DNA from 2 places in the Clostridium cellulovorans 743B genome. Region 1 is predicted to be linked to the other one. Evidence: predicted binding sites of a transcription regulator. Region 1 holds the regulator's gene; the other holds the start of a gene.

The links. The regulator Rex, encoded in region 1, represses fermentation and respiration genes when NADH is low (regulators of the CRP and FNR family bind a similar motif). The targets are predictions, from matches to a motif close to ATTGTTAANNNNTTAACAAT.
Region 2: the regulator Rex is predicted to act here: its motif matches at 5,470-5,489, upstream of CLOCEL_RS19510 (NmrA family NAD(P)-binding protein).

What each region holds. Positions count from the first base shown of each region.
Region 1 covers NC_014393.1:3,658,650-3,674,455, reverse strand. The annotation lists gene CLOCEL_RS14950 (IS982 family transposase) at 3-944, opposite strand; gene CLOCEL_RS14945 (fibronectin type III domain-containing protein) at 1,369-4,650, shown strand; gene CLOCEL_RS14940 (ABC transporter permease) at 4,814-5,584, opposite strand; gene CLOCEL_RS14935 (ABC transporter ATP-binding protein) at 5,656-6,288, opposite strand; gene CLOCEL_RS14930 (PadR family transcriptional regulator) at 6,455-6,766, shown strand; gene CLOCEL_RS14925 (helix-turn-helix domain-containing protein) at 6,953-7,774, shown strand; gene CLOCEL_RS14920 (ABC-F family ATP-binding cassette domain-containing protein) at 8,022-9,938, opposite strand; gene CLOCEL_RS14915 (redox-sensing transcriptional repressor Rex) at 10,102-10,725, shown strand; gene CLOCEL_RS14910 (short-chain-enoyl-CoA hydratase) at 11,153-11,935, shown strand; gene CLOCEL_RS14905 (acyl-CoA dehydrogenase) at 11,948-13,087, shown strand; gene CLOCEL_RS14900 (electron transfer flavoprotein subunit beta/FixA family protein) at 13,106-13,885, shown strand; gene CLOCEL_RS14895 (electron transfer flavoprotein subunit alpha/FixB family protein) at 13,906-14,922, shown strand; gene CLOCEL_RS14890 (3-hydroxybutyryl-CoA dehydrogenase) at 14,978-15,806, shown strand, end outside.
Region 2 covers NC_014393.1:4,685,903-4,701,708, forward strand. The annotation lists gene asnB (asparagine synthase (glutamine-hydrolyzing)) at 1-588, opposite strand, end outside; gene CLOCEL_RS19485 (SDR family oxidoreductase) at 866-1,753, opposite strand; gene ppnP (pyrimidine/purine nucleoside phosphorylase) at 1,910-2,227, opposite strand; gene CLOCEL_RS19495 (DUF4234 domain-containing protein) at 2,466-2,819, shown strand; gene CLOCEL_RS19500 (DUF4234 domain-containing protein) at 2,945-3,298, shown strand; gene CLOCEL_RS22105 (YdcF family protein) at 3,554-4,327, shown strand; gene CLOCEL_RS19510 (NmrA family NAD(P)-binding protein) at 4,442-5,302, opposite strand; gene CLOCEL_RS19515 (HD domain-containing protein) at 5,994-7,439, shown strand; gene CLOCEL_RS19520 (sugar transferase) at 7,513-8,214, opposite strand; gene CLOCEL_RS19525 (Ig-like domain-containing protein) at 8,438-11,362, opposite strand; gene ytvI (sporulation integral membrane protein YtvI) at 12,157-13,272, shown strand; gene mgrA (L-glyceraldehyde 3-phosphate reductase) at 13,785-14,786, opposite strand; gene CLOCEL_RS19540 (ABC transporter ATP-binding protein) at 14,909-15,806, opposite strand, start outside.

The sequences.
Region 1 (15,806 bases):
TATTATCCGAATACTAATTCTTTAATCTTTGATATTTCTATACCTATATTAAAAAATTTATTTATAAAATAGCAAAGATTATGAGCTAATATTTTATTTGATATTCTTGTGGCAAATCCCCAAGTTGATTTTGTAAGAACCCTCTGCATATTTAATTGCTCGGAGAGCTGAGAAAAAGTAGTTTCTACTCTACGACGAGCCTTGAATATCAACTGCCTAAAAGGTTTTAAAAGTTTAGTTTTACTATTGTTACGATTTATTGTTAAAAGACGAATGTACCTTGTTTCTTTTAATTGCGAAGCAACTTTTTGACCTATATATCCTTTATCACCTATTAGTATATCAATCTCTGAATTAGCTGTGAGTTCCCAGACGACATCTCTGTCATCAATATTTGCTGCTGTTACAGTAAAATCTGTGATATAGCCATCGAGGGCTACTAAAGCATGTAATTTGAATCCATAATATGTTTCTTTTTTCGAAGCGCATCGCCCGTAGGCAGCCTCCGGCTTAAAAGCTTTATGGAAATGAGCTCTCCCAAACTTACACACAGGAATTGGCATACTATCTGCAATTCTCATTCGGTCATATTGATAGTTAAGAAATTTCGTTAACTCTTTACGAATTTCATCAATGACTCGAAATAATGACTTTCTAACTCTATGAAACCTCGGCCTACTACAAAAGTTGGGAAATAAGTCTCGTAGGTTTTTAGAGCAAAATCCAAACCATGCTTTTTCAGAGTCAATGGTTAAGAGTTCACCTACTAAAGAAATCGTAATTATTTCGCTATCAGTCATTACTGATTTAGCGATGTTACGACGATTTTTAATAAATGTTGGAGTTACTTTTTGGTAAAAGTCATCAATTATAACATAAGTGACAACAATAAAATCTTTTAAGTCATTTATTGTTATGGTAGAATCTTTATTAAACTCTGGCATATAGGTTAGCCTCCTATCATTAGATTAGTGGTGTTTTTTAATGATAGGTTAGCAAATATGCTGGAGTTTTTCTATTTGTAAGTATTGCCAGCGTATTTAACTAGCACAACGGGTTAAATTAGAATATATAATATTTATTATAGAATATAAAAATATTAAAGGGTAGTCTTGAAAAATAGTGATGTAAACGAAAAAAATGTTAAGTAATGTTGAAAAAAATCGATAATTAATACTATATAGTTATAATTTGATTTTAATACATACACAAGTATAAAACTAAAATTAGTTAAAAGAAAATCTAAGATTATTGACAGTTAACTTATAGGTTTTTTGACCAGGTTTATAAATTTATATTCAGTAGTATGAAAAGGTTATTTAAAATGGCGAAATACTTTGGCTAGTATTAGTGAGGGGGATTTATAAAGTGAAGAGGAAGGAACGGATTAGCATAATTATTTCATTACTTTTTTTCGCAAGTATTTGTTTCAGTAGTGAAATAAAAGTTGATATTGGCGAGAGCTACGCTATTAGGAAAGGCGATGAAAAAATAACTCTAGGTGGTAGAGTTAGGGCTTATACTCTTGATTCTTCTTGGACAACCATTGATCAATCATCCCTTGGTGGAATGAGTTTAAATACAATACTTAATAATCTTATATCATCAGGAAAAACGAAATTTTACATTAATGATGGTACTTACTACCTTGATGGTGAAATTAAGATTGAGAAGGATAATATAATTTTGCAAGGTCAATCTCAAATAAATACTAAGATAATACAAAATAATATTGCGTCTAATGTGATTGAGATAACTGCCGGTGGAACGCAAATATTAGATTTAAATATCGATAATAGTTTAGGAAAAGTAGCAGTTTACTCTATAAATTCAAATAACACTAGCTTAAGGAATTGTATTATAAATGGCTCAGATAATAATCCTGCTGTAGCCTTCTATGGAAATAATACTGTTGATGATATAACTGCTGTTGAAAGTGGAAATTTAAATTTTAATAATGTAATAGAAAATAATATGATTAATTCTCCTTTAAATGGAAGTAATAAGGATGGAGTAATATTTGTTAAGCAAAAGAATGGATTGGTCAAAGGTAATACGCTTTCAGGAAGTAGGATTGCTTTTTATTTATCAAGGGATTCGGAAGTAAGTTATAATACAATAAAAAATTCATCAACCAACGGTATTAGATACACTGTACCAGCCTATGATAATAAAATAATAAATAACATTATACAAGATGTTAAAGCATCGGGGATAGTAGTTGATAGAAATGATAAAGGTATTACTCCTAGCGATTACAGAGCAACTAATCTTACAATTAGCAACAATAATATCAGTGGCTCAAGGTATTTTGGGATCGAAATAAGCAATCTAATGTCTTCAACAATTGATAATAATATTATAGAGAATATCGACTTTAATGGGGTATACCTCTTGTATTCAGATAGTCTTTTCATAAGTCAAAATAAAATATATGAAACAGGGTTATGTTTAGTTAATGGTATGTTATGGGCGTGGGATAAAAACTTGAATTCAGGAATTTTATTGGATTATATGGTTACAAACTCAATTATGGATTCAAATGAAATAATAAACAGTATCAATAGTTGTCCTCATGGAATAAAGGTACAATCAAATGATAGTAATATAAATAATTCAATAACTTATAATAATATAAGTGGATATTTTATAAATGGTGTAGTTGCAAAAGATACATCTCCAGAGAATACATATATATTTGGAAATGTTATTAATTTGTCGTTATTACCAGTACTTGAAAATATAAAATGGACTTCAACAATAGGTACAGTTACATTAACTTGGGATCCTCAAATAGGGGCTATAGGATATGAAATAGAGAAAGATGGAAATATAATAGATAATGGAAATAGTACAAGTTATACAGTAACAGGTTTAGCTTCATCAACAAACTATAATTTCAAGGTAAGGGTAAAACTTGGAATTTGGAGCGATGAAATAACAGCAATAACCATGACTCCAGTATTAAAAAATATAAAAGCAGAAACAACAGAGGACAGTGTAGCATTAACCTGGGACCCAGAAATTAGTGCCACTGGATATGAAATCGAAGCAGACGGAAAAATAATAGATAATGGGAATAACACAAGTTATAAAATAACAGGCTTAAAGTCAGATACAAATTATAGCTATAAGGTAAGAGCGAAAAATGGATTATGGAGTGATGAAATAACGGCAAAAACTCTAAGTTCAGTAGTTCCACCACCAGATCCAGTAATATTACCAGTATTAAAAAATATAAAAGCTAATACAACAGAAAATAGTGTTACATTAACCTGGGATGAAGAAATAGGTGCTATTGGTTATGAAGTAGGGGTAGATGGGAAAATACTAGATATCGGAAATAATACAACTTATACAATCACAGGGTTAAAATCAGCTACAAATTATAATTATAAGGTAAGAGCAAAGAATGGAATCTGGAGTGATACAATAATTGCAAAAACTCTAAGTCCAGTAATTCCACCACCGCCAGACCCAGTAATATTACCAGTGTTAAAAAACATAAAAGCTATAACAACAGAAAATAGTGTTACACTAACATGGGATGAAGAAATAGGTGCTACTGGTTATGAAATAGAGATAGATGGGAAAATATTAGATAACGGGAATAATACAAGTTATAAAGTCACAGTGTTAAAACCAGCCACAAATTATAATTATAAGGTAAGGGCAAAGAATGGAACTTGGAGTGATGTAATAACTGCAACAACCCTAAGTCCAGCAATTCCACCACCAAATCCAGTAATATTACCAGTGTTAAAAAATATAAAAGCTACAACGACAGAAAATAGTGTTACACTAACCTGGGATGGGGAAGTTGGAGCCACTGGTTATGAAATAGAGGTGGAAGGAAAAATAATAGACAACGGGAATAGCACAAGTTATACAGTGACAGGGCTAAAATCAGCTACAAATTATAGTTATAAGGTAAGGGCAAAGAACGGAACCTGGAGTGATGTAATAACTGCGACAACCTTAAAGCCAGTAATTCCACCACCAGACCCAATAATATTACCAGTGTTAAAAAATATAAAAGCTACAACAACAGAAAATAGTGTTACACTAACCTGGGATGAAGAAATAGGTGCTACTGGTTATGAAATATATATAAACGGAAAAATACTAGATAACGGAAATAATACAAGTTATACAGTGACAGGTTTAAAATCCGCTACAAGTTATAGTTATAAGGTAAGGGCAAAGAATGGAACCTGGAGCGATGTAATAACTGCAACAACACTAAGTTCAGTAATTCTACCACCAGACCCAGTAGTTCCCCCAGATGATTCAAAAAAACCGTCTGTGAAAGTACCAGTAGTATCAGTGATTCCACAAGCTATAGCACCAATATCGCCAGTGGGAAAAAATAACTTAGTAGCAAGTAGTGCAACTACAGTAAGCAACAAAACTGATAATAGAGTAGATAATAAAGATATTAACAAAGGAAATAGTGAAGCAGATAGTGATAAGGATACGGATGGTTTATCCTCATCCACAAAATCAGATGAAGCTACAAATAGGAAAAGTGATCCAGAGAAGCAAGATATTTCTCATAATAATAAGCTTTTAATATTTATTAGTGCTATTTTAGGACTTTCTGCAATAGCTGTTTTTGCTAGAATTAGATTGTTTAGAAAGAAAATTTAGGATGAACTAATTTTAATAATAATGTTTTTATCGTGAATATTTTATTTAAATATAATGTTTACAGCTAGATAAGTTTGAAGCTGATGTTGGTGTATAAATGTAGTAATAATTAAGATATATAACAAAAAGGAGTTGGTAGTATAAAGATAACCAACTCTATTTTTTATATAAATTGCTTTCGATTGTTGTATAGAGATTTATAACCTAAGTTTAATGATAAAAAAACTGTTAAACAAACAGAGGTACAAATTGCGATCATTATAGCTATTTGATATAAAATTGAAGTAGTAGGTGATGTACCAGATAAGATTTGCCCAGTCATCATTCCTGGTAAAAAAATTATTCCCATACCAAGCATGGAGTTTAAAGTAGGAATTAAAGCACTTTCTAAAGCGTTATTGGCAAAAGGCTTCAAGATATACTTCGGTTCAATACCTAGGTTAAGCAAGGTATTGATTTTATTTTTTTCCTTTTTTATAGAATCCATAAAATTTTTGATCCCAATATTTATTCCTGTCATAGAATTACCAATTATCATTCCAGCTAAAGGTATTGTATATTGTGGATTAAATATGGATTTATTGATTACTACTATCAAAAAGAAAAATAGAACAAATAATCCTGAAAAAGATAATGAAAAGGCTATTGAAATTTTAAAAGCATTATTTAAGTCTTTTCGGCTCTTAATTACAATGTGAATTGAGAATACTATCATAATTGTAAGAAAGCTTATTGTAAATAAAGGATGAGGATTTCTAAAGATATATTGAAGAATATAACCTACAATTATAAGCTGAATTGACATTCTTAAACTAGCAATTATGAGAAGTTTACTTTGATTCACTTTTGATTTTTTCATTATAACTAAAACTACGATAAGTAGTAAATAAATAAGTGAAAATTGAAAAAGGTTTAATTTTACTATTTGATCCATTGTAATCACCTAACTACTGATAGATTTATTTTATATGATTGATATGAAAATTTTATACGGATATTTGTTAACTATTGAACTTTTTTTACTATTTCAATTTTATTTTCATAAAACTCTTCAACTATGGCTTTATCATGACTTACTATTACTATATCTATATTTTCTTTCTTGCAGAAGGAGGTTATATTTTTCATTATTTCTTTACTATTTTTTTCATCTAAAGCGGAAGTTGGCTCGTCTAATAAGATAACTTTAGGATACAAGGATAAAAATAAGGATATATACACTCTTTGACGTTCTCCTCCAGAAAGAGTAGCAGCATCTTGATCTAAAGAAACATTTACAGAGCATAAATCTGCAAAAAAGCGTACATGATCATTTTCAGGAACTGTCATATCTCTTAAGGAATAGAAAGTTTTAAAATTATCTATAATACTCATGTCAAATAAAAAAGGATCTTGAGAAACTAGGCTTATATCACGTCTTAAGGCTATAGGATCATATTGTTCTATTGGTTTATTCTTGTATAAAAGTACTCCAGCTGTTGCACTTATAGTATTATTTAATAATTTTAGAAAGGTACTTTTACCACTACCGCTTTCACCAGTGATAAAATTAATCTTTTCCTTTTTAACAATTAAATTATCATAGACCAAGTTTTCTTTATAGATTAAATTATTTGCCTGAAATAATATATCGTCCATTATATTACCTTTCCTTTCACATATAAAAGAATATATAGCAAATGTATAATTTCTTGACTCTAGTACGTTGAGTTGATAAAATAATGTACTAATAGCGGAACAAGATATCGAAAGTCAATATCGTATTTTGATATGATGATTTTAGGATAACATAGGAGGATTTTCAGTGCAAGAACAAATAATACGAAAATTATTTTTAGGATTTATACATATACATATACTACATCATGCCAAAAAAGAACCTTTTTATGGAGCTTGGATGATAGAAGAGCTTAGAAACCATGGTTACGAAATAAGTGCAGGGACTTTATATCCTGTATTACATAACCTAGAGAAGAATGGAGTTCTAAAGGTCGAAGATAGGAATGTGGAGGGAAAGATAAGAAAATATTATTCAATTACTGAGGTAGGGGATGAAGTTTTAAAAGAAGCAAGAATAAAGGCCTATGAATTATTTAAGGAGATCAAGGAAGATTAAATATAAAACCATGAAGTTTGTTAACATTAAATATAATCAAAATCTTTGTTAGCAAGAGTATTTATGCTCAAAAAATCAAGATTACAAAATTTTCTTTTGGTAAACTAATGTTACGATAACGTTATTGTATAAATCTAAGAAGAAATTAAGTGATTTAAACTATTATTTTTAAGAAGGTGGTGAACCTTGAAAAATTTTCATGTACTAATAGAGGCAATAAACTATATTGAAGAGAACCTCTGCAATTATATCTTACAAGAAGATATAGCAAGGGAATGTTATTTTTCATTGTCATCTTTGCAAAAGCTCTTTAGGTATGCATTTAATCATAGCATCAAAGAATATATAACAAAACGAAGATTAACAAATGCAGCTAAGGACATTGTTAATTCTCAAATGACTATAACAGAAATAGCGATGAAATATCAATATAATTCTCCAGAGGTTTTTACTAGAGCCTTTTCAAAACTTTGGGGGATATCACCATCAAAGTTTAAAAATCAGTGGAAGTTTACCGGTATATTTCCTAAGTTAATTCTTGAATATAATGGAGGTAATGTTGTGACGGGAAAGAAAGTAGAGATTTCTGAACTTTATGAGGTTTTGAAAGAAAATCAAAATACTTATGTTTTATGTTTTGATATTGTTGGCTTTGGAGAAATTAATAAAATAAGCTATGAATTTGGAGATAAAGTAATTCTCCAATGCTTGAAGAGGATTGATACAGTTGCAAAAGAAGATATGATGTTGTTTCGTATCGGAGGAGACGAATTTGCTCTTGTAACATGGTTAACGGAAGCTAGTGAAGCGGAGAATCTTGCAAAAACAGTTCTTGAAAGTAACGGAGAATTTATTGATTATAATGGACAAGGTATTCCTGTATCTATGAGAGTAGGAGCTACAAAAATTTTTGGTAATAATATTCGCTATAATGAGCTTCTTGATGATTTACAAAATACTATTAATGTTACTAGGGAAAATAAGAAAGAGATTTTCTTAATGGATTAGAAACTTTATTGAAATATATACAATTAATAAGGTTAAGAACTGTTTTCAGTAAATTAGATTAGAATATATCACATGTTATAAGCTACGTAAATTAAATATAGAGACTATTATTTATTATATAAGTATTAGGGGATATATAGCTTTGATTAATTAAAGCTATATATCCCCTTTGGGTTTTCTATAGTATCAAAATATCCTAAGACAAAGAAGTGGAGTACATTAATTTTGAAGTGAGGTGGGAGTTGATTTATTCCATATATGTTTCCCATTCCGCATATAAGGCTTCAAGAGTTTCTTTAATACTAGATATCTCGTTGTCAACTTCCCTAGATTTTTCTATATTAGAGTAAACTTCTTCCTGACATTGATATTCGGTAAGTTTAGAGAGTTTTTCCTCTAAATCTGTTATTTCCTTTTCGATAGCTTTAGCTCTGTTTTTTAGTTCTTTTTCAGCTTTTTCTTTTTCCTTACGCTTTTTCTTATCTTGAATTATTTGAGTTTTTGTCTTGCCTTTTGCTTCTTCTTCAAGTTCAAAACGATAAGGGTTAGTTTTCTTTTCCATGTAGTAACTGTAGTTGCCTAGGTACTCAGTTAATTCTTCTTCTTTAAGTTCAAAAATTTTATCTATTACCTTGTTAAGGAAATATCTATCATGGGATATAACTAAAACTGTTCCATCATAACCTAAAAGTGCATCTTCTAAAGCTTCTCTTGAGGCTATGTCAAGGTGATTTGTAGGCTCGTCTAGTAGAAGCATATTGCTTTGCGACAGCATTAATTTTAAAAGATTTATTCTACATTTCTCACCGCCAGATAAGGTTGAGATAACTTTAAATACCTCTTCGCCTTTAAATAAAAACGCAGCTAAAGCACTTCTGATTTCAGTAGTTGTAAGCTCAGGGAAGTCATCCCAAACTTCATCGATAATTGTTTTACTTTCATCTAAATCTGATTGCTCTTGATCATAGTAGCCTACGAATACATTTTTTCCTAGTACCTTAGAACCAGCATCAGCCTTGATGTCGTTTAAAAGTATTCTAAATAAAGTTGTCTTTCCTCTTCCATTTTCCCCAATTAAGGCAGTTCTATCGCCACGGTGCATATCAAAGGAGATGTTTCTAAATAATTGCTTTTCACCATAAGCTTTACTCAAATCTTCAACATGAATTACATCGTTACCACTTTTTATTTGAGTAAAGAATTGAATTCTAGCAGCCTTACCTTCCTTTGTAGGGGCAGAGATTCTGTCAATTTTATCTAAAGCTTTTTGCCTACTTTCAGCGGCACGAATACTTTTTTCTCTGTTAAATTGTTTGTATTTTTTTATTATTTCTTCTTGCCTTTTTATTTCATCCTGTTGCAAATTGTAAGCTTTAAGTTGTTCTTCATAAAGCTTTTTCTTTTGCTCTAGAGATTGGGTGTAGTTACCGTTGAACAGCTGAGTAGTCCCATTGGCAACTTCCATAGTTTTATTAGTAATAGCATCTAAGAAAAATCTATCATGGGATATAATAAGCATTGTGCCTTTATAATTTTTAAGATATTCTTCTAACCATTCAATGGCATCTAAATCAAGATGGTTTGTCGGTTCGTCTAATAGTAATATTTCGGGTTTAATTAAAAGTAGCTTACATAAAGCCACACGGGTTTTCTGGCCACCACTTAATATATCAATAGACTTTGAAAAATCATCCTCATTAAAGCCTAAACCTTTTAGAACTCTAGAGATTTCTCCTCTAAAGGTATAACCGCCTCTATTTATATATAATTCATTTAATAAAGTATAGTCATGGATAAGCTTATTATGATAGTCTTCTTTTGAAGGATCATAAGCTTCTGCCATTGATACTTCAAGTTTTGAAAGTTTATTTTCCATATCAACTAGATCTTGAAACACTGAAAGTAATTCTTCGTATATTGTAGAAGTAGTATTTAAAGATAAATGCTGTGAAAGATAGCCTATCTTCTTATCTTTATCTATAAAAACATCGCCGCTATCATACTCTAGTTCTCCACCGATTATCCTAAATAAAGTGGATTTACCAGCTCCATTAGCACCAATTAATCCAATTTTTTCTCCTTCATTAATACCAAAGGTAACATTTTCTAATATAACATCTATTCCATAGCTCTTTGTAATATCTTTGCAGCTTAATACGATCATTTTGTTCACCTTCCCAAAATAAATTATAACTAATAACCTTATAGTACTCAATAACTCTTTTGAAAATAATACTAACTATGACTTTGAATTATTGAAAATATCTGATAAAATAAAAGTTGTTTTAATTTTAACAAAAACGAGTTACTTTGTAGGAGGTGCCATAATGGAGAAGAAGAAACAGATATCCATGGCAGTAATCAGAAGGCTTCCCAAATACCATAGATATTTAAGAGAGTTAATTAAAAATGATGTAGATAGAATATCTTCTCGAGAACTAAGTGAAAAGATTGGCTTTACTGCTTCTCAAATTAGACAAGATTTAAATAATTTTGGTGATTTTGGGCAACAGGGATATGGCTATAATGTAAAAGAATTGTACAATCAGATTAGTTATATTTTAGGAGTCAATAAGGAATACAAAACGATAATTGTTGGTGCAGGAAACATTGGTCAAGCTATTGCTAATTATAATTTTGAAAAGTCAGGTTTTCATTTAACTGGTATATTTGATGTTAATCCAAAACTTATCGGTTTGAAACTTAGGGATATTAAGGTTCAAGATGTTGACCAACTAGAAGAATTCCTTAAAGAGAATAGTATAGATATTGGTATATTATGCATACCTAAAAATGCAGCTCAAAGAATTTGTGATATTCTATGCAATAATGGAGTAAAAGGAATTTGGAATTTTGCCCCTGTTGATCTTGTTCCATCAAAGGACGTTAAAATAGAAAATGCTCATTTAAGTGAAAGTTTATTAACACTTAGCTGTTTGATGAATAGTTAACGAAGATTTTTGAGACAATAAAAAGGATAAGATATCTTTAGTATACTCTAAGTTAAAAGTTTATAAATAATAGGAAACTATAATTTTGTAATGTATAAATTTTTAACAAAGAATCTTCATCTATTACGGAGATGAATATTCCAGGAGTTTTTATGATTTGTATACAAGAAAACTCCTGGAAATCATTTAAAAAGTCAAGTTTATCAATGGCTATGCAATGTAAATTATTGTTGAAATATTTATGAAGACAAGATATAATGGAAGAAGTGATGTAAGAAAAGGAGAATTTTATCTTTTTCAAAAAGATTAGTCTGCACTAAATTGTTAATTTAATAACAAAAGGGATATTTTTTTATCTCTTTCAAAAAAGATTAGTCTATACTAAATTGTTAATTTAATAACAAATATGATTGTGGGAGGATTATCCATGGAACTAACAAATGTGCTTTTAGAAAAAGAAGGACATATTGCTGTTGTAACTATCAACAGACCAAAAGCCCTAAATGCGCTTAACAGCGATACACTAAAAGATTTAGACGCAGCATTTACTGATATCGAAAACGATGCAGACATATATGCTGTAGTATTAACTGGTGCAGGTGAAAAGGCTTTTGTTGCTGGTGCTGATATCACAGAAATGAAAGAAATGACAGTTATTCAAGGAAGAACTTTTGGTCAACTTGGAAACAGAGTGTTCAGAAAAATTGAAACTTTAAGCAAACCAGTAATCGCTGCTATCAATGGATTTGCATTAGGTGGTGGATGCGAAATTTCAATGGCATGTGACATTAGAATAGCATCAACAACTGCTAGATTTGGTCAACCAGAAGTAGGACTAGGAATTACTCCAGGATTTGGTGGTACTCAAAGACTTGCTAGATTAGTAGGTATGGGTATGGCTAAAGAATTAATCTATACAGGAAAAGTTGTTAAAGCTGAAGAAGCTTTAAGAATAGGACTAGTAAATAGTCTTCATGATCCAGCAGAATTATTAGATACTGCTAAAAAATTAGCTAACACTATTGCAGCTCAAGCACCTGTTGCAGTTAAGCTTTCAAAAGAAGCTATAAATAGAGGAATGCAATGTGATATAGATACAGGATTAGCCTTTGAAGCAGAAGTGTTCGGTGAGTGTTTCTCAACTGAAGACCAAACTGAAGGTATGAGTGCTTTTGTAGAAAAAAGAGATAAAAGCTTCAAAAATAGATAGGAGGTTTATAGTATGAATTTTGCATTAACTAGAGAACAAGAATTTATCCAAAAGATGGTTAGAGAATTTGCAGAAAATGAAGTTAAGCCAATAGCTGCAGAAATCGATAAAAACCACAGATTCCCAGTTGAAACAGTAGAAAAAATGGCTAAGTTAAACTTATTAGGTATTCCATTTCCAACAGAATTTGAAGGAGCAGGTGGAGACAATCTATCTTACACAATAGCTGTTGAAGAATTATCAAAGGTTTGCGGTACTACAGGAGTTATCGTATCTGCACACACTTCACTTTGTGCTGCTGTTGTTAACCAATTTGGTACACCAGATCAAAAGAAAAAATACCTTCCAGACTTAGCTTCAGGAAGAAAATTAGGTGCTTTCGGTTTAACTGAACCAGGTGCTGGTACAGATGCAGCTGGACAACAAACTACAGCTGTTTTAGATGGAGATAACTACATACTAAACGGTTCAAAAATATTCATCACTAACGGTGGATACGCTGAAACTTTCATAGTATTTGCTATGACAGATAGATCAAAAGGAACAAAAGGAATTTCTGCGTTTATCGTTGAAAAAAGCTTCCCTGGTTTCTCAATCGGTAAAGTTGAAGAAAAATTAGGAATAAGAGCTTCATCAACTACTGAGCTTATATTTGAAAATTGTGTAGTTCCAAAAGAAAACCTATTAGGACAAGTAGGAAAAGGCTTTGGTATAGCTATGAAAACTCTTGATGGTGGTAGAATAGGTATTGCTGCTCAAGCATTAGGAATAGCTGGTGGTGCATTCAACGAAGCTAAAGCTTACATGAAAGAAAGAAAGCAATTCGGAAGAAGTTTAGATAAATTCCAAGGCTTACAATGGATGATGGCTGATATGGAAGTTGCTATTGAAAGTGCTAGATATTTAGTATACTTAGCTGCTTGGAAGAAAGATCAAGGTCTTCCATACACAGTAGAAGCTGCTAGAGCTAAATTACATGCTGCTAACGTTGCTATGGATGTAACTACTAAAGCAGTTCAATTATTCGGCGGATACGGATACACTGCTGAATATCCAGTTGAAAGAATGATGAGAGATGCTAAGATAACTGAAATTTACGAAGGTACTTCACAAGTTCAACAAATGGTTATCGCTGGCAACATATTTAAATAATAGAGGAGGACTGGCAGAATGAATATAGTTGTTTGTTTAAAACAAGTTCCAGATACAACTGCTGTAAAAATAGATCCTGTAACAGGAACTTTAATTAGAGATGGTGTTCCATCAATCATAAATCCAGAAGATAAACATGCTTTAGAAGAAGCAATAGTTTTAAAAGAAAACTTAGGTGCTAAAATCACTGTAGTTTCAATGGGACCTCCACAAGCTGAAGTTGCTTTAAGAGAAGCTTTAGCTATGGGTGCTGACGATGCAATATTAATAACTGATAGAGCGTTTGGTGGAGCTGATACATTAGCTACATCTCATACAATAGCAGCTGCTATAAAGAAATTAGATTATGATATAGTTTTTGCTGGAAGACAAGCGATTGACGGAGATACAGCTCAAGTTGGACCAGAAATAGCTGAACATTTAGATATTCCACAAGTAACTTACGTAGAAGAAGTTAAAGCTGATGGAAACAAATTAACTGTTAAGAGAGCATTAGAAGATGGATACGAAATAATCGAAGTTCAAACTCCATGTTTATTAACAGCTATTAAAGAATTAAATAACCCAAGATATATGAATGCTAAAAACATTTTTGAAATATTCAAAAAAGAAGTAACAATTTGGAATGCTGATGATATCGGTGTTGACAAATCCCTTATCGGTTTAAAAGGATCACCTACAAAGGTTAAGAAGTCTTCAACTAAAGAAGCTAAACAAGCTGGAGAAATTCAAAACTTACCAGCTAAAGAAGCTGCTCAATATGCAGTTTCAAAATTAAAAGAAAAGCACTACATTTAATAAAGTAGGAGGGATAAAGGATGAATATTGCAGATTATAAAGGCGGCGTTTGGGTATTTGCTGAGCAAAGAAACGGGGAACTTCAAAAGGTTTCACTAGAACTTTTAGGCAAAGGTAAAGATATCGCTGAAAAATTAAATACAAAATTAGTTGCAGTTTTATTAGGAAGTAACTTAGGAAACTTAGCAAAAGATTTAGTTGCTCAAGGTGCTGATGAAGTTTTAGCAGTTGACAGCGAATTATTAGCTAACTTTACAACAGATGGTTATACAAAAGTTATCTGTGACTTAGTAAATGAAAACAAACCAGAAGTATTATTTATCGGAGCTACTTTCGTAGGTAGAGATTTAGGACCTAGAATAGCAGCAAGATTAGGCACAGGCTTAACAGCTGACTGTACAGCTCTTGACATAGATGCAGAAAACGGAAACTTACTAGCTACAAGACCAGCATTTGGTGGTAACTTAATGGCTACTATAGTTTGTGCTGACCACAGACCACAAATGGCTACAGTAAGACCAGGTGTTTTCGGAAAATTATCATATGATGAAGCTAGAGCTGGAGAAATCAAAAACATAGATTCAGCTATTATTTCAGCTAGTGACATCAGAACTAAAGTTTTAGAAGTTGTTAAAAATGAAAAAGAAGCTGTTGACATCGGTGAATCAAAGATTCTTGTTGCTGGTGGAAGAGGTATAGGAACAAGCGAAGGAGTAGCTTTATTAAAAGAATTAGCTGCTGTTTTAGGCGGAGAACTTGCTGCTTCAAGAGCTGCTATTGAAAAAGGCTGGATCGACAAAGATGTTCAAGTTGGTCAAACTGGTAAAACTGTTAGACCTTCAGTTTACATAGCTGTTGGTATCTCTGGTGCTATCCAACATACAGCTGGTATGCAAGATGCTGAATACATCATTGCTATCAACAAAGATGCAGATGCTCCAATCATGAAGATGGCTGACCTTGCGTTAGTTGGAGATTATAGCAAAATCATTCCTGAATTAATCAATGAAATAAAGGCTGCTAAAGAGCAAGCATAATTTCTAAGGAACTTTTGGGTATAATAAATATATAATTTAGAGGAGGCTTATTCACATGAAAAAGATATGTGTTATCGGTGCTGGTACAATGGGATCAGGAATTGCTCAAGCTTTTGCTAGTAAAGGCTTCGAAGTAGTTTTAAGAGATATAAAGGATGAGTTCATCGAAAGAGGACTTAGCGGAATCAACAAAAACTTATCAAAATTAGTTGCTAAAGGTAAGATGGAAGAAGCAGCTAAAGAAGAAATCTTAACTAGAATCACAGGTTCAACTAACATAGAAGACGTTGCTGATTGTGACCTAGTTATTGAAGCAGCTGTAGAAAATATGAAAATCAAAAAAGACATTTTCGCTGAATTAGATAAAGTTTGTAAGCCAGAAACAATCTTAGCTTCAAACACTTCATCATTATCAATCACTGAAGTTGCTACAGCTACTGGAAGAGCTGATAAAGTTATAGGAATGCACTTCTTTAACCCAGCTCCAGTTATGAAGCTTGTTGAAATCATCAGAGGTATCACAACTTCTCAAGAAACTTACGATGCTATAAAAGAATTAACTTTAGCTATCGCTAAGGAACCAGTTGAAGTTGCTGAAGCTCCAGGATTTGTTGTTAACAGAATTCTTATCCCAATGATAAACGAAGGTATCACTGTTTTAGCTGAAGGAACTGCTTCAGTTGAAGATATCGACAAAGCTATGATGCTTGGTGCTAACCATCCAATGGGACCACTAACATTATCAGACTTTATCGGTAATGATATAGTTCTTGCTATCATGGATACACTATACTCTGAAACTGGTGACCCAAAATACAGAGCTTGCCCACTTCTTAAGAAGTACGTAAGAGCTGGATGGTTAGGAAGAAAATCAGGTAGAGGTT
Region 2 (15,806 bases), 1.0 Mb from region 1:
TAATATACTCATCGGTTCTGGAACATATTGAAAAGTTAAGTAATGTTGTAAACCTTCTTCATTAACTTTAAATACGTCCTTATCAGTATAGAAAAACGCCTTTTCCTCTGATGAGATTATTAAAGATTCATTATCATACATATAGTACAGTGGTTTTATGCCAAATGGATCTCTTACGGCATACATGGTTTCAGTTTCTTTATCCCAGATAATAAATGAGAACATTCCTCTGAATTTCTTGATTGCTTCCTTACCAAATTCCTTATAAGCACTAAGCATTACTTCTACTTCCGTGTCTGTAGTAAAAGTATAACCTAATCCTTTAAGTTCTTCTCTAATTTCTCTATAATTGTAAACCTCACCATTGAATACAATATGATATTTATCATCATTAAAAGAATAAGGTTGATGTCCATTAGCAAGATCAATTATACTTAAACGCCTAAATCCTAAAATTACACTTTCATCACTATAAAGGCCTTTATCATTTGGTCCTCTATGGGTCATAACCTCACACATAACTTTTGTCATCTCTATATCTTTTTCTTCTATAGCAGATTCTTTATACATTGCAACTAGACCACACATATTAGACTCCTTTCAAAAATGAACTCATAAAAAAACCAAGGCATATATCCACCGCCATTGGTTTAAAAATCTGTATCACTCTACTTCATTAATTATATTTTATATTCTATATTAATTTAAAATTTTTATCAACTTTATTTGAGGTTTTTTAATAAATTATACACCTATTAAAATATTGTTAAATCCTCGACCTTTAAATATATACATTGTGACAATTATTTATTCATATCTTGGCTAATAATTTCAATGCTCTTAGCTATTGCAAATTGGAATTAATCTAAGAACCTACAAATTCACCACCATCAACATGAATAGTTTGGCCTGTCATATAAGAAGCATCATCTGAAGCAAGAAAAACATAGGCACCAGCTACTTCAACAGGCTGACCTGCTCTTCCCATTGCATTATCTGCTCCAAACTTACTTATAGTTTCCTCTTTAAAAGAGGAAACTATAAGAGGTGTCCATATTGGTCCTGGAGCCACTGCATTAACTCTTATTTTCTTACTGATTAAAGATTTTGCTAATGATCTAGTAAATGTAGTCATAGCTCCTTTAGTCATGGAATAATCTATTAATGTTTCATGTCCATTATATGCCACTATTGATGTAGTGTTTATAATGCTATCTCCTTTTGTAAGGTGTGGAAGTATTGCTTTAGTCATAAAGAAATGACCATAAATATTTGTCTTCATTGTATTGTCAAACTGCTCACTAGTTATATCCTCCAAAGCTTGAGCTTCAAACTGAATAGCAGCATTATTAACTAGAATATTTATTTTGCCAAATTCCTTAATAGTTTTTTCAGCTACTTCCTTTGCAAAGTTTTCATTCTTAATATCTCCTGCAATCAAAATGCATCTTCTACCTTCTGCTTCGACTTCTTTTTTTGTTTCTTCAGCATCTGCATTTTCATTTAAATATACAATTGCAATATCTGCGCCTTCTTTTGCAAAAGCAACTGCCACAGCGCGTCCAATTCCGCTATCTCCTCCAGATATAACAGCAATTCTATCCTTAAGCTTACCTGTCTTTACTGTATACATAGGTGACTTATATACAGGTTTCTTTTTCATTTCACCTTCAAACCCTGGTTGATGATTTTGCTGTTCACCTTGAAATTCCTTTGGAAAACTATCTACTATGTCGATTATATTTTCTTTCATACGTACTCCTTCATTGCTGAAAAATTTAATAACACTAGTATTCTCTATTAATAAGAAAATATTCACATTTTATATAAAATAAAAGAAGTTAACTTCCTATAATTTAATATCTTATAGAAAATTAACCTCTATGTTCTAATATTTATTAATATGCTATTACTCTTTTATGTATGAACAGCAGTAATCTGCAACTTCTGTAACTTCTAACTTGAATTTTGAGTTAGCCGGCACTGTAAAAGCATCGCCTTCTTTATATAATGTAAAAGTATTTTCTCCTGGAAGCATAACATTTAAGCTGCCTCCTAAAACTTCCATAACTTCTTTATCACCAGTTCCAAATTCATATTCACCTGGAAGCATTATTCCTAAAGTTTTTCTTTCCCCATTTTCAAACACAACAGTTCTGCTTGTTACCTTACCATCAAAATAAACATTTGCCTTTTTAATCACTGTAACATTATTGAATTCACTCATTTTATAGCCCTCCTTGTATATTTATAGGTATATTATATATTCTACATCACATTTTTTCTATCTATTTATGTAATATTAATTCACTTTTTCTTATATTTATGCTTAAGTTTATCATATTTATTGCTTAATAGAATACCTTTTAAAATACCCTACTTGATTAACTTATAAATAAGTTGATGAATATCTCAAACTTATGATGTATAATTTATGTTACCTATACTTTTACTAGGAGGTCTATATGATCAAAGAAAGAAATATAGCAGTCTCAATTATCCTTTCAATTGTAACCTGCGGAATTTACTACTTTTATTGGATAGCAGCTCTAAGCAATGAATCTTCTATCTATTTAGGTGAAGAACCTTCAGGTGGATTAGAAGTTTTATTCACCTTGCTTACTTGTAATATTTATGGGATTTATTGGGGCTATAAGATGGGACAAAAGTTATATGATGTTCAAGCAAGGACTTCTAACACACCATCTGACGATTCTATGTTATACCTACTATTGAACTTATTTCAATTCCCAATAGTATCACTAGCAATAATGCAATCTAAATTAAATGCCGTAGCATCAAGAAATCCTCAATTTTAAGAAACTGGTGAAGCATTAAATTCGCTTCACCAGTTTTTTAATAAGCTTAGAAATTTAAAATTTTATGAATATATTATTATTCTAAAAAATATAATATATCGATTGTAATTTATTAGGAGGAATTTATGTTCAAAGAAAGAAACATAGCAGTCGCAATTATCCTCACAATTATAACTTTTGGTATTTACGGATTGTATTGGATGGCAGCTTTAAGTAACGAGTCTTCTCGATATTTAAGTAAAGAATCTTCGGGTGGTCTTGAAGTCTTATTCACATTAATTACTTGTGGCATTTATGGTATCTATTGGAATTATAAAATGGGAAAGAAGTTATATGGTGTTCAAGCAAAAACTTCTACTTCCCCATCAGATGACTCTATCTTATATTTACTTTTAAGTATATTTGGTCTTTCCATAATATCACTAGCTATAATGCAATCTAAAGTTAATGACTTAGGATCAAGTAACTCTCAATTCTAAAAAAACACTGGGGAAGCGCTAACTACGCTTCCCCAGTGTTTTTTGATTATATGTTCACTCTGTAAAAGTATTTTCAAAGATAAAAATCAATAATTACAAAACCTATATATAACATATTTCTTTATGTTTATAAACTTTAATTTATAATTATTCTTCATAAATCAATTTATGATAGAATTAGTTATAATAAACCATTTATTGCTGAATTAAATTTATATGAAAAAGCTATGATTTTGTTTCTAAGGAGGAATTTATTTGGATTTAAAAAAACTTATAGTTTTAATTATTTTCTTCATATTTGGAGGGCTAAGTATTTCTTATTACATAGGCTTAATATCATATACACCCAATATGTCATTTTCACGCTTTTGGTTAATTCTAGGTATTGTCCTAATTGTCATGGGATTCTTTTATTTAAAGTTTGATACAAAATTATTAAGCTATATTCCAAAAAAGTTTCTCATCATATTCACAAGCTTTCTGATTATTGGCTTCTCTTTCTTCCTTGTTACAGAAGCTTTCATTTATAAAACTGGAAGTGAGAAAGATAACACACCTACTGATTATGTTGTTGTTTTAGGTGCTGGTCTTATAGGCGATAGAATTTCTACCTCTTTACAATTAAGACTTGATGCGGCTCTAGAATTCCATTCTATTCATCCAGAAATCCCTATTATAGTATCAGGTGGACAAGGACCTGATGAACTTCTTAGTGAAGCAAGAGCTATGAAGGACTATTTAATAGAAAAAGGTATAGATCCAAACCTTATAACGATGGAAGATAAATCTACTAGTACTTATGAAAATTTTATGTTCTCAAAAGAATTAATTAGCAATAAATGTAGTAAAACCCCTATAAAAGTTACAGTTATCACAAATAACTTTCATCAATTTAGGGCTAATATGATAGCAAAAGCGCAAGGCTTTGAGGTACATGGCTACCCTGGTTCTTGTCATCCATATTCTTCACTGAACTTTCATGTAAGAGAGTTCCCTGGAGTTATAAAAAGCTTCATCTTTGATAGATGAAGCTTTTTATAACTAATTTTATATACTCTTTGTCTAAAATAATTTTTAATCATTAATTTTCTGTGGAATTAGCTTATAACTGTCTGAAATCGATTTTAATCGAAATATCTATTTTTACTTCCACATATTCTTATAATCATTTATATAATGTTCGAAAGACTTTGGATCTGTTCCCATAACCTTCTTAAAATCGTTAGTTACTTTTCTTCCTATTCCTAATCTTGAAGTTATACATAATCTAGTTATTCGTTTTAGTTTTTCTCCTTCAAGACCTTTTTTAACCATCAACTGTTTAAACTCTTTTATCTTAGGGTTTACATATTCAACATTTTTTCCTGCTGTATTTGAAAATATCTCTGCAGCTTCGTGATATGTTATAGCTTCTTTTCCTGTTACTTTATATATCATATTGAAATGTTCATTCTCTTCACAAATCACCCTAGCTGTGAAAGCAGCTACATCTCTTACGTCGATGAAATTAATCTTTGCTTTTCCAGCTGGTATCATTATTTTGCCTTGAACCTTTATTTCATGTCTGTACATTGTATTAAGCTTTTGCATAAAATAGCTTGGTCTTATGATTGTATATGGCACTTCTATTTCCTTAAGGTATTTCTCTATTCTTCTATGTTGAGCTAAAGGATTCTTGTCTATACCTAATATAGATATGAATATAATTTGCAAAACTCCCATTTGCTTTGCTTTATCTATAAAAGGAAATACATGTTCTTTTACATCTATATCTTCTGGTGGTGCTATAATAAGAACTTTTTTTACTCCTTCAAGAGCTTTCTCATAAGTGTCCTTTTCCTTGAAGTCAAAACGTACTAATTCAATTCCTTTTGGCAAGACTTTTCTCGCTTCTCTTAAATCATCTGTAGCACCTCTTACTTCTACTTCATCCATTGAAAGTAGCCTTAAGACCTCAGAACCTATATTACTAGTTGCTCCAGTAACTAAAATTGTATCATACATTTTCTATTCCTCCACTTGTATGTTATTAGTTTTATTACTTGGAAAATGAATGCGCTGTAACATACCATAAAATAAACACAGCTAGTCCAATTTTTTCTTAGGTTTTTTACTAATTATATTTGCCAATTATTAAATAACTCTTAAACAATTTAAAGTTATACATACTTCTTATTAAAAGTATAAGAATAATTCTCATTCTTTAAAGAATAAACGTTTTAATAACACCTTCACAGCTTCACATTTATCCTCATATACTTACATGAATTTTAGATACAACTTCTATATGTAATATCTTCACAGTAAACTTATCCGTTATTATTAAATATAGCTAAACGAGAATAATTAATAATGGCTATAAGTTGTAAACTTTTTCCCCTTTACCGTCAGCATTCGACCTTACAGGGGTATTATACCATATTACCTATTAACTCTTCTACTTTTTTCATAGCTATATTTAAAACTAGCAGCTTGAATTTATTGTGCATTTTTTACATTTTAAGTATAATAAGATTAGCTGTTGTCTATTTCAAAATTACTTATATATTACTAAATACATAAAATAAACCTCTTAGTTTCAATACTATAAATCTTCTAAAGTAAAAAATAAAATTACAATATTTACTAGATTTAATTTCTATAATTAGGTTATATTATATGCATATACAATATGCAACAGATTGGATGTGAGCAAATGTCTTTAATTTTTACTAACTATATATTGGATAATGTTCATGGTTACATTGGACTTACAAAAGCTGAAGCTGAAATCGAAAAACTTCCTATTTTCAAAAGACTTCAATATGTTAAACAACTGGGACTTGCCCACTGGATTTTCCCTGGTTCTGAGCATACTAGATATATACACTCCCTTGGGGTTATGTATATAATCGATGAGATGGCAAAAAAGCTTAATTTTTCTGATGAAGATAGGCAGCTAGTAAGATTATCTGCAATGTTACACGATATTGGGCACTATCCTTTATCACATGTAGGTGAAAAAGCCTATAAAGAAGCTTTAGTAGGTGATAATCAATTAGATGCTCTAAAGTTTAAATCCCTAGGAAAAATTCAGGCTCTAACTGCTTCTAATCCAGTTAATGATGCTCTTAATATACTAAGTCCCGATCCTCTACACCACGAAAATGTAGGTATTAGTATCTTAAAGAATAGCTCTGCTATAATTTCTATAATAAATAAGTATTGTTCTTATATCGATATGGATGATTTATATACAATAGTCTCTGGAGATTACAGCGCGACCGAAAAGAAACCGCAACTTTCGCCAATGATCCAATTATTACATTCGGAATTTGATGCAGATAAAATAGACTATCTTTTGAGAGATGCGACCTTCTCAGGTGCTAATTATGGACGCTTTGAACTAGGAACTTTGATTAAAAACCTTAGAATGAAAAAGCATTCAGTCTACGGTATAGACATAGTAGGTGTTAAAGAGAAGGGCATAGGTGCTGCAGATCAATTTTTAATTAATAGACATTTCTCATATCGAGAGATTATTTATAATAAAAAAGTAAACGTAATTGCTATAATGGCGCAAACTGTTATGAACTATATAATCTATAGTAATGACATAGTAGGCTTTCCCAACAAAGAGACATTCTTAAATAATATGCAAAACCACGAGAAAAATTCAAAATTTTTAGGTTTCACGGATCAATACTTTATCAATTTTCTATATCATATAGATACAAAAAACCCAAAACTCCCTTACGCTATAAGCAAAATGATTAGTAACTTAAAAACCTTCAGTAGCCTAAAGTTAGCAAGTACACCTATATCATTATCTGGTTTTGATAGCTTAGAGCTACAAAATAAACTTAAACAGACAGATCTTTATAAACGTATATCTAACAAGGATTATTGTCATGAAAACAAAGTTGCTATAGTCAATGAAATATCTATTACTCCTAATGTTCCAATTGAAAAATTTAAAGCTTCTTACGAAAAAGAAAAATTTAAATTACCAATTGAACATTACTTAAGTGAAAGACTACAAAACGGTCTTGCAATAATAGAAGATGATGTAGATCCTTATTTACTTGTAGATTCTCCTTATTCTCTTGTTAAAGATCTTAGCAATAACAAAATCGTAAACCTTAGAGAATATATTTTATAGCTTATATGTAATAAAGGATGTCCATCTTGTAGTTATAAAAAACTAACTACTGGACATCCTTGTTATTTTCTTCTTAATATGCGTTTTTATCTCCAAACAAAACCAAAAATGTTTTTAATATAAGTTTCAGATCCAGCAATAAACTTCTTTCTCTTATATATTTTAAATCAAGCTCTATCCACTCTTCAAAACCTATACTACTTCTTCCCATAACCTGCCAGTAGCAAGTTAATCCAGGTCTTACTAATAACTTATCTCTTTGTCTATAATTAAATTTTGCAACTTCCCTTGGTAAATTAGGTCTTGGTCCAACTAATGACATCTCACCTTTCAAAATATTAAATAATTGCGGTAACTCGTCAAGGCTTGTCTTTCTGATAAATTTACCAACCTTTGTTACTCTAGGATCTTCCTTCATTTTAAACATAGGTCCAGACATTTCATTTTTATCAGCAAGCTTGTCTAATAATTTTTCAGCATTTACTACCATTGATCTAAATTTATACATTTTGAACACTTTCCCGTTTTTCCCAACTCTCTCTTGAGAAAAAAATACAGGACCTCTTGATTCTATTTTTATAGCTATTGAAATTGCTATTATAAGTGGTAAAAGCAATATAGTAGCTACTAGAGAAACAGCTATGTCCATAAATTTCTTAATAGCAAAATAATATCTAGGCATCTGCACATCAATACTTTTTCTCTGTTGTAATTCATTTGCATCAACTACAATTAGATTATCGTCATCCTCAAATTCAGCAATATATTTCTCCATTGGCTATCCCCCTACACTTTGGCTATCAAAATAATTATAACACTTTAATTAATGATTAATCAAATATTATGATTAATATTAATCAATAGCTAAACTTTGTATTATGATTTGTTTAACTTAATTTCTTATAAAATAGTCTAACCGTATGTAAGAAAAGATGCAATGATTTATTTTTGCATCTTCTCTCTATATATTTCTATATATGAAAATGTTAGAAAATATATTACTTAAATCTCGGAATATCAAACTCTAAAACCGGATTATCCATTTGATTTACCAATTTAGCAATATTATACGTCTGCTTTCTAGCCCACAATACATCTGTAGCATATTGATGCCAATTTTTTGCAAAATCCCATCTCATTTTGTATAGTGTGTTTTGGTTAAAAGTTGGATCATTAATATATCCATCTCCAATCCACTTAGCTCCCCCTGTTATTGCAGCATCCACAGTAGTCCATCCATTTTTATATGCTGCCGTTGTTCCAGTAATCAATGGTCTATTAGGGAAATGAGGCATATCATCAAAAGCGCCAATCCCATACATATTATATACAGTCACTGGTGCAGGCAATTTAATCATTTTATAACCAACAAGATATTCCTTTTTTACACCATTTTCTAAAAAAGTTTCATAAACAGGGCTATTTAAATCTGCTATCTCTGTTATAGTAGTTCCAATAGATAGTTGAGACTTTCCATACCCAGTTTCTAATAATGCATGAGATACTAAATAAATAGGATTTACATTAAATGCTCTACCACCATTTAAAAAAGCTTGTCCTTTTCCTTGAAGTACTCCAGCTGTAGTTAATGTTTTATTCAAATTATCTGCATTTATTCCTTCTGTAAAATTAAGTTTCATAAACATAAATACAGCATTAGGATCATTTATTGATGTGTTAGGATTCATTTCATTATATATCTCAGTTCTTGTAGCTGGTCTTGACCCGCTTGATAGCCATATAGGTGGCTTCTTTGCTACTTGAAGGTTTACATAATAATCTAATGTATTAGCGTAGTTTGTAAAAACTACTTTTCCTTTAGATGCGATAGTTCTCTCTACCGCACAGCTTGTCCCATCCTTACCAATAGCAACAACCTTAATGATATGATCTCCAACTAAAACACCAGTAGTATCAAGAGTTGCAGAATATCCACTTATATTAGCGTCCGTGTAATTTTTGCTAGCAAAAGCTGCCCCTACATCTGGCCTTGATAATCCGACAGTTGCATTTGCCTTTAACTGATTATCCAGATATATTTGAACTGATGAAATACCTGTGGCATTTAATGCCCATCCACTTACTGTAATACTTGATGATGATACTAATTGATTATTAATAGGTGTATCTATAAAGGTTTGTCCATCAGGCTTGTTAACTGTTAGTTTATACTCACGTTTTGTTATTGTCCCATCATTTCCTATAGCTTCTAGCGTAATTTGTCTAATTCCTCTTGCTACTTTATTTATATCAAAATATAAACTATATCCTGAAGTAGTTCCCCCTACATATCCTGGGAACGCTGCATCTACGTCTGGTCTTGAAATTGATGGTTTTGTTGTATTAAATAAATTACCATCTACATAAACATTAACAGCTTTTACTCCACTTGGACTCAACGCCCATCCTACTATATTAAAACTTCTATTATAGTTTATTCCACCACTAAAATTATCTGCCACAATATAGGAGCTTGGCTTATTCATTGTAATATTTCTAGTGGCTTTTCCTAAAATACCTGTATTGCCGATAGCTTCAACAGTTACTGTGTGAGCACCTGGACTTATAATATTCCTATCAATAACTAACTTATACCCTGAATTTGCTCCATTAATATAACCTGGATTAACTTTTTCAACGTCTGGTCTTGATAAACCTAACGTAGCACTTTTAATATATTTCCCATCAACATATACTTTAACCTCTTTAACACCGTCTGGATTTAGTGCCCATCCACTTACCACAAAGTCTGTATTATTGATTTTTGAATTTTCATATGGTAAATCAATGCATGTTAATGCTACAGGTGCTTTGTAAGTTATATTGGTATTCTTGGAAACCTTAGTTCCATCAACACCAATAGCTTCTACAGTTATTACATTGTTTCCTTCAAGAAGTAAGCTTTTATTAATTGAATAATTAAATCCACTATTACTTACACCCTTATAATTAGGATAAACCTTAGCTACATCTGGCCTAGCTACCATTGTAGCATCGCCAAGAATTTTCCCATTTAATGATATAGTAACTTTTTGTAGTCCAGATGGATTAATAGCCCATCCTCCAACAAATACATTTTGATTTTGAATTATTGAGTTAATCGCTGGTATATCAATAGTTGTAATTCTAAAGTTATCCTTAACATTTAGTTTAACTTGTGTTCTAGATGTCTTTTTATCTTTAGAAACAACTTCCACATCAATTACACCTGTACTTCCTAAAAACTTACTTTTAGGTATTTCTATACTATATCCTGAATTATTACTATCATCATATAAAGGAAAAGCTTTAGCTACATCTGCTCTAGACATCCCATAAGCAGCCTTACCTACGAAGTCACCATTAACAAAAACGTTAACAGCTTCTACTCCTTCCTGTGCTAATGCCCATCCAGCGATAGTTATTTTATCATTTGAAACCGTACTATTATTAATTGGTGTATCTACACATACTAAATTTGATAAACTTGGAACATTCATCGAAATCTTTCTTGTAGTTGCAACGCCATCATTTCCAGTTGAAATCACCTTGACTTCGTTTATTCCTTTAACAAGCTTGTCTTTAGAGACAACAAAAGAATATCCAGATTTATCTGACCCTGGATATCCTGGATATACCTTAGCAACATCAGGTCTTGCACCATTAATTATAGCATTCCCAACTAGTACGTTATTAATATATACCTTAACATCTTTTACCCCTGAACTACTTAAGCTCCAACCTGATACAGTAAAATCCTTTTTACCCATTTGTATTCCATCAGTAGGTTGATCTATAAAAACTATTGGACTAAGTTGTGCAACCATAGCCTTTACTGAACTTACCTCTGCAACAGCTATATTATTAGCATCATAACTAACAAATGTAGCAGTCCCTATCGCACATATGACGGCTATTATCATAGCCTTGCTCTTTCTTATCATCCTTCTCCCTCCTTATACTATCATCTTATTTTACACTACAATTCCCGATTCTTCTACCAAAACCTAGTAAATTATTGAGAAAAACTCTTCTATATAAAGAAATAACATATCATCTACTCATTTAAAGAAGATTTTCTATAGAACTTAATAAGAATGAATATATCAGTAAAATAAATATCAACCTTGGTTTTTTTACAACCTTTTTCTCCCTCAAATTTATTATCTCTATACAATTGTGTTTCCTAATTAAATCATTAATATAATATTTCTGTATACTCCATTTACCTACAAATAATTATTTTACTATTCTTTATTTTCATCGTAGTAAAATCCAACATGTTTATACTTTACAAATTATTTTTCTAAACTTTCTTTCACTTCGTATAGAATTTATCTCTTTTATAACTTTTACATACGACTCAAAAATGATAAACTAACTTATAGATATAATAAAATATTTAAACTAAAAAGCTATGTACAATATTATAAAAATAAAACTTTTTGACCTTATTCTTCATTTTATGATTACAAATATAAATATTTGTTAATATATTTATATATAAGTTAAAACTTGATGTATAATTAAAATGACACTCTAAATTTTCGATTTAGGCAGTGAAGCTTACTCACCAGTTTCAACTGGGGGGAGTTTGCTTTTATATTATATAGATTTGACCTATATTTATACATTTAATACATATACTGTTTATGAAATCAATGTAGATCTTTAATAAAGATATAACCTTTAAATTTATGTTTTTCTATAAATTTCGAGATTGGGAGGGTTAATTGAAATGGACGAAAAATATACAATAGATTTTACTAAACTAAAGAAGTTTTTAATAGTACTCATCTTATTATTCTTAGGCTTATTTATATTGTTTAAGTCTATGTATTATTTAGCTCCCTTTGTGGTAGCATTAATACTTTCATTAATGATTGAGCCTTTTGTTAAGTTCTTAGGCGATACCTTAAAACTAAAAAGAGCCATATCATCTGCAATCGGAGTCCTTATGGTATTATCAGTATTTGGTGGACTTTTGGCTCTAATTATCTCTAAACTTGTAAGAGAACTAATTTCATTATCAGATGTCCTTCCAGACCTCATCAAAAATGCATATGAGAATATAATGGCTATAAATTCTGATAGCTTCTTTGACAAGTGGCTGCCAAAGAAAATTTCATATGACTTTAGTAATATTACCGACACACTATATTCATCACTATCTAGTTTTGCTAACCCCTTAGCAAAAGGTATTTTTAGTACTGCATCAGCGTTACCTAATATGTTTATATTCCTTATCGTTATGGTGATTGGAACTTATTTTATTTCTAGTAGCAAACATGATATTATTAATCTTATTAACAAGCATTTACCTAAAACTTGGTTATCAAGTCTTAACAAATCAAAAGATGGTGTATTTAGCTCATTAAGTAGGCTATTAAAGGGATATTTAATTATACTTACTATAACTTTTATCGAATTGCTTATAGGCTTTAACATAATAGGCGTAAAATATGCCTCTGCTCTTGCATTAATAATAAGTGTATTCGATATACTACCATTGATAGGATCAGGACTTTTTTTGATACCTTGGGCTATTTATAGCGTCATAACAGGGGCTACAACTCTTGGAATTAGACTTTTTATACTTTATATTGTAATACTCATAATTAGACAACTTATAGAACCTAAAATTATCGGTGCTCAAATAGGTCTACATCCGCTAGCTACATTGATAAGTATGTATACAGGATTTAGTCTCTTAGGCGGCGCAGGCATCTTCTTAGGCCCTATAATTCTCCTTATCACAAAAGCGGTTCTATCTACAATATATAGAGGGTTAACTTTCAAAGAGATTTTCTTGAAATGTGAATCTACTGATAATAAAACAAAAACTCAAACCTAAATAAAATCACTTAATTGACGAAATATCAGTTTTGCCTTATATGTTATACATATCTTCAAATAAAAATCTCCCCATAAGATAACATAAAATTAAATTTCTATGTTTATCCTATGGGGAATAATTTTAACCTAGTTATAGTTATTAGCAGCACTATATTTCGCAAAATTCTACAAAAATATATATTGCAATAAAAACTTGCTGCTGCCTTTATAACTTGTTCATCCATGTGAACTTAGTAAATTGAAAACTTAAAACTCATATATAAATAAAAAGCCGACATTTAAGTCGGCAATTACTATCAAGTATAGAGGGGACTATACTGATTCCTGCTTCAAGAAATTGACATTGCGAATGTATCGATTCCATCATATTTCTTACAAGCATTTACAACCTTATTATATATTATCTGGAATCGTTTTGACAACCCTTTCACCGATTTTTCTGCAAGTTCTGAGTTTATTTTTAAAATTACAATAAGTATTTCTAATGCATACTATATAGAAATCAAAAATTTACCTATATTTATTTGTTATTTCATCTATTCTTCTTAATTCATTTTCAGTAAAATCTAAGTTATCAAGTGCTTTTACGTTTTCTTCTATCTGAGTTACTTTACTTGCACCAATTAATGCAGAAGTAACAATTCCTTTTCTCAACACCCATGCCAATGACATCTGAGCAAGAGATTGATTTCTCTCTTTTGCTACCTCATTAAGCTCTTTTGCAAGATTTATTCTATTCTCTGTTATATCTTTCTCATGCAAAAACCTAGAGTTCGCATTAAATGCTCTTGAATCCTTAGGAATACCATTTAGATATTTATCCGTCAAGGTTCCTTGAGCTAATGGAAGAAATGCTATAGTTCCAACCTCTTCTTCTTTTAACACGTCTTGTAACCCGCCTTCAATCCATCTATCTACTATAGAATATGATGGTTGATGAATAATTATTGGGGTCTTCAATTCCTTTAGAATCTTTACTGCTTCTTTTGTTTGATCTGCATTGTAATTTGATAATCCTACATATAAAGCTTTTCCCTGTCTAACAATATGGTCAAGAGCAAGCATAGTTTCTTCAATTGGAGTTTCAGGGTCAGGTCTATGATGATAAAAGATATCAACATAATCTAATTCCATTCTTTTTAGACTTTGGTCTAAGCTAGAAATCAAATATTTTCTTGATCCGAAATCACCATATGGTCCTGGCCACATATCATACCCAGCCTTAGTAGATATAACAAGTTCATCCCTATAACCTTGAAAATCTTTCTTTAGTATTTTAGCAAAGGTTTCTTCTGCACTTCCATATGGAGGTCCATAATTATTTGCTAAATCAAAATGTGTTATCCCTAAATCGAAAGCTGTTCTTATTAATTCTCTACTATTCTCGAATACATCTTTACCACCAAAATTATGCCAAAGCCCTAAAGATATAGCCGGAAGCTTTAATCCGCTTCTTCCACATCTATTATATATCATTGTGTCATATCTCTTCTCATTTGGAATATAAGTCATGTGATCTCCTCCTTGATTTTTTTGTAATTTAACCTTAATAATAACAGAGTTATTCACAAATTCCACAGTATTATCAACAAGTTATCAACACATATTGGGAATAACTCTGAAAGTTATCCACATTACACTGCTTTTAACACAGCAAATTGTGAATTGTATAAATGATAATAATAACCTTGTTGTTCCATTAACTCGTCATGATTTCCTGCTTCTGCTATTACCCCATCATTAACATACATTATCTTTGTTGAATTTTTAATTGTTGATAATCTATGTGCAATAATAAATGAAGTTCTTCCCTTAAGCAACCTTTGTAGTCCTTCTTGAAGTGCTAATTCTGTTTTTGTATCTATACTAGAAGTTGCTTCATCAAGAATTAAAATTCTTGGATCAGCAAGCAATGCTCTGGCGAAAGAAATCAGTTGTCTTTGCCCTGCTGAAAGCCTACTTCCTCGCTCATTTACTTCTGTATTATAACCATCCTTTAGCTCTATTATGAAATCATGAGCCCTAACAGCTTTTGCTGCTTCAATTACTTCTTCATCTGTAGCATCTAATTTTCCATATCTAATATTGTCCATTATAGTTCCAGCAAAAATAAATGTATCTTGAAGCATTACCCCCATTTGAGTTCTTAAAGAATTCAATGTAACCTTACTTATGTCATGGCCATCTATTAATATTTCACCAGCTGAAACATCATAAAAACGGCTTAGCAAACTTATAATAGTAGTTTTTCCTGCTCCAGTTGGACCAACTAATGCAATACTGTCTCCTGGATTTACTGAAAAATTAATACCCTTAAGTATTTCCTTATCATCTTCATATCTAAACAATACATCATTAAAATCAACTTTACCTTTTACAATTGGTAATTCATAAGCATCCTTAGCATCTACAATTTCTGGCTCTATATCCATGGTTTCAAAGATTCTTTCAAGATATGCTACTGCATTTATCAATGCATTGTAGAAGTTACATATAGTTATTATAGGATTCCAGAACCTCCAAAGATATGCT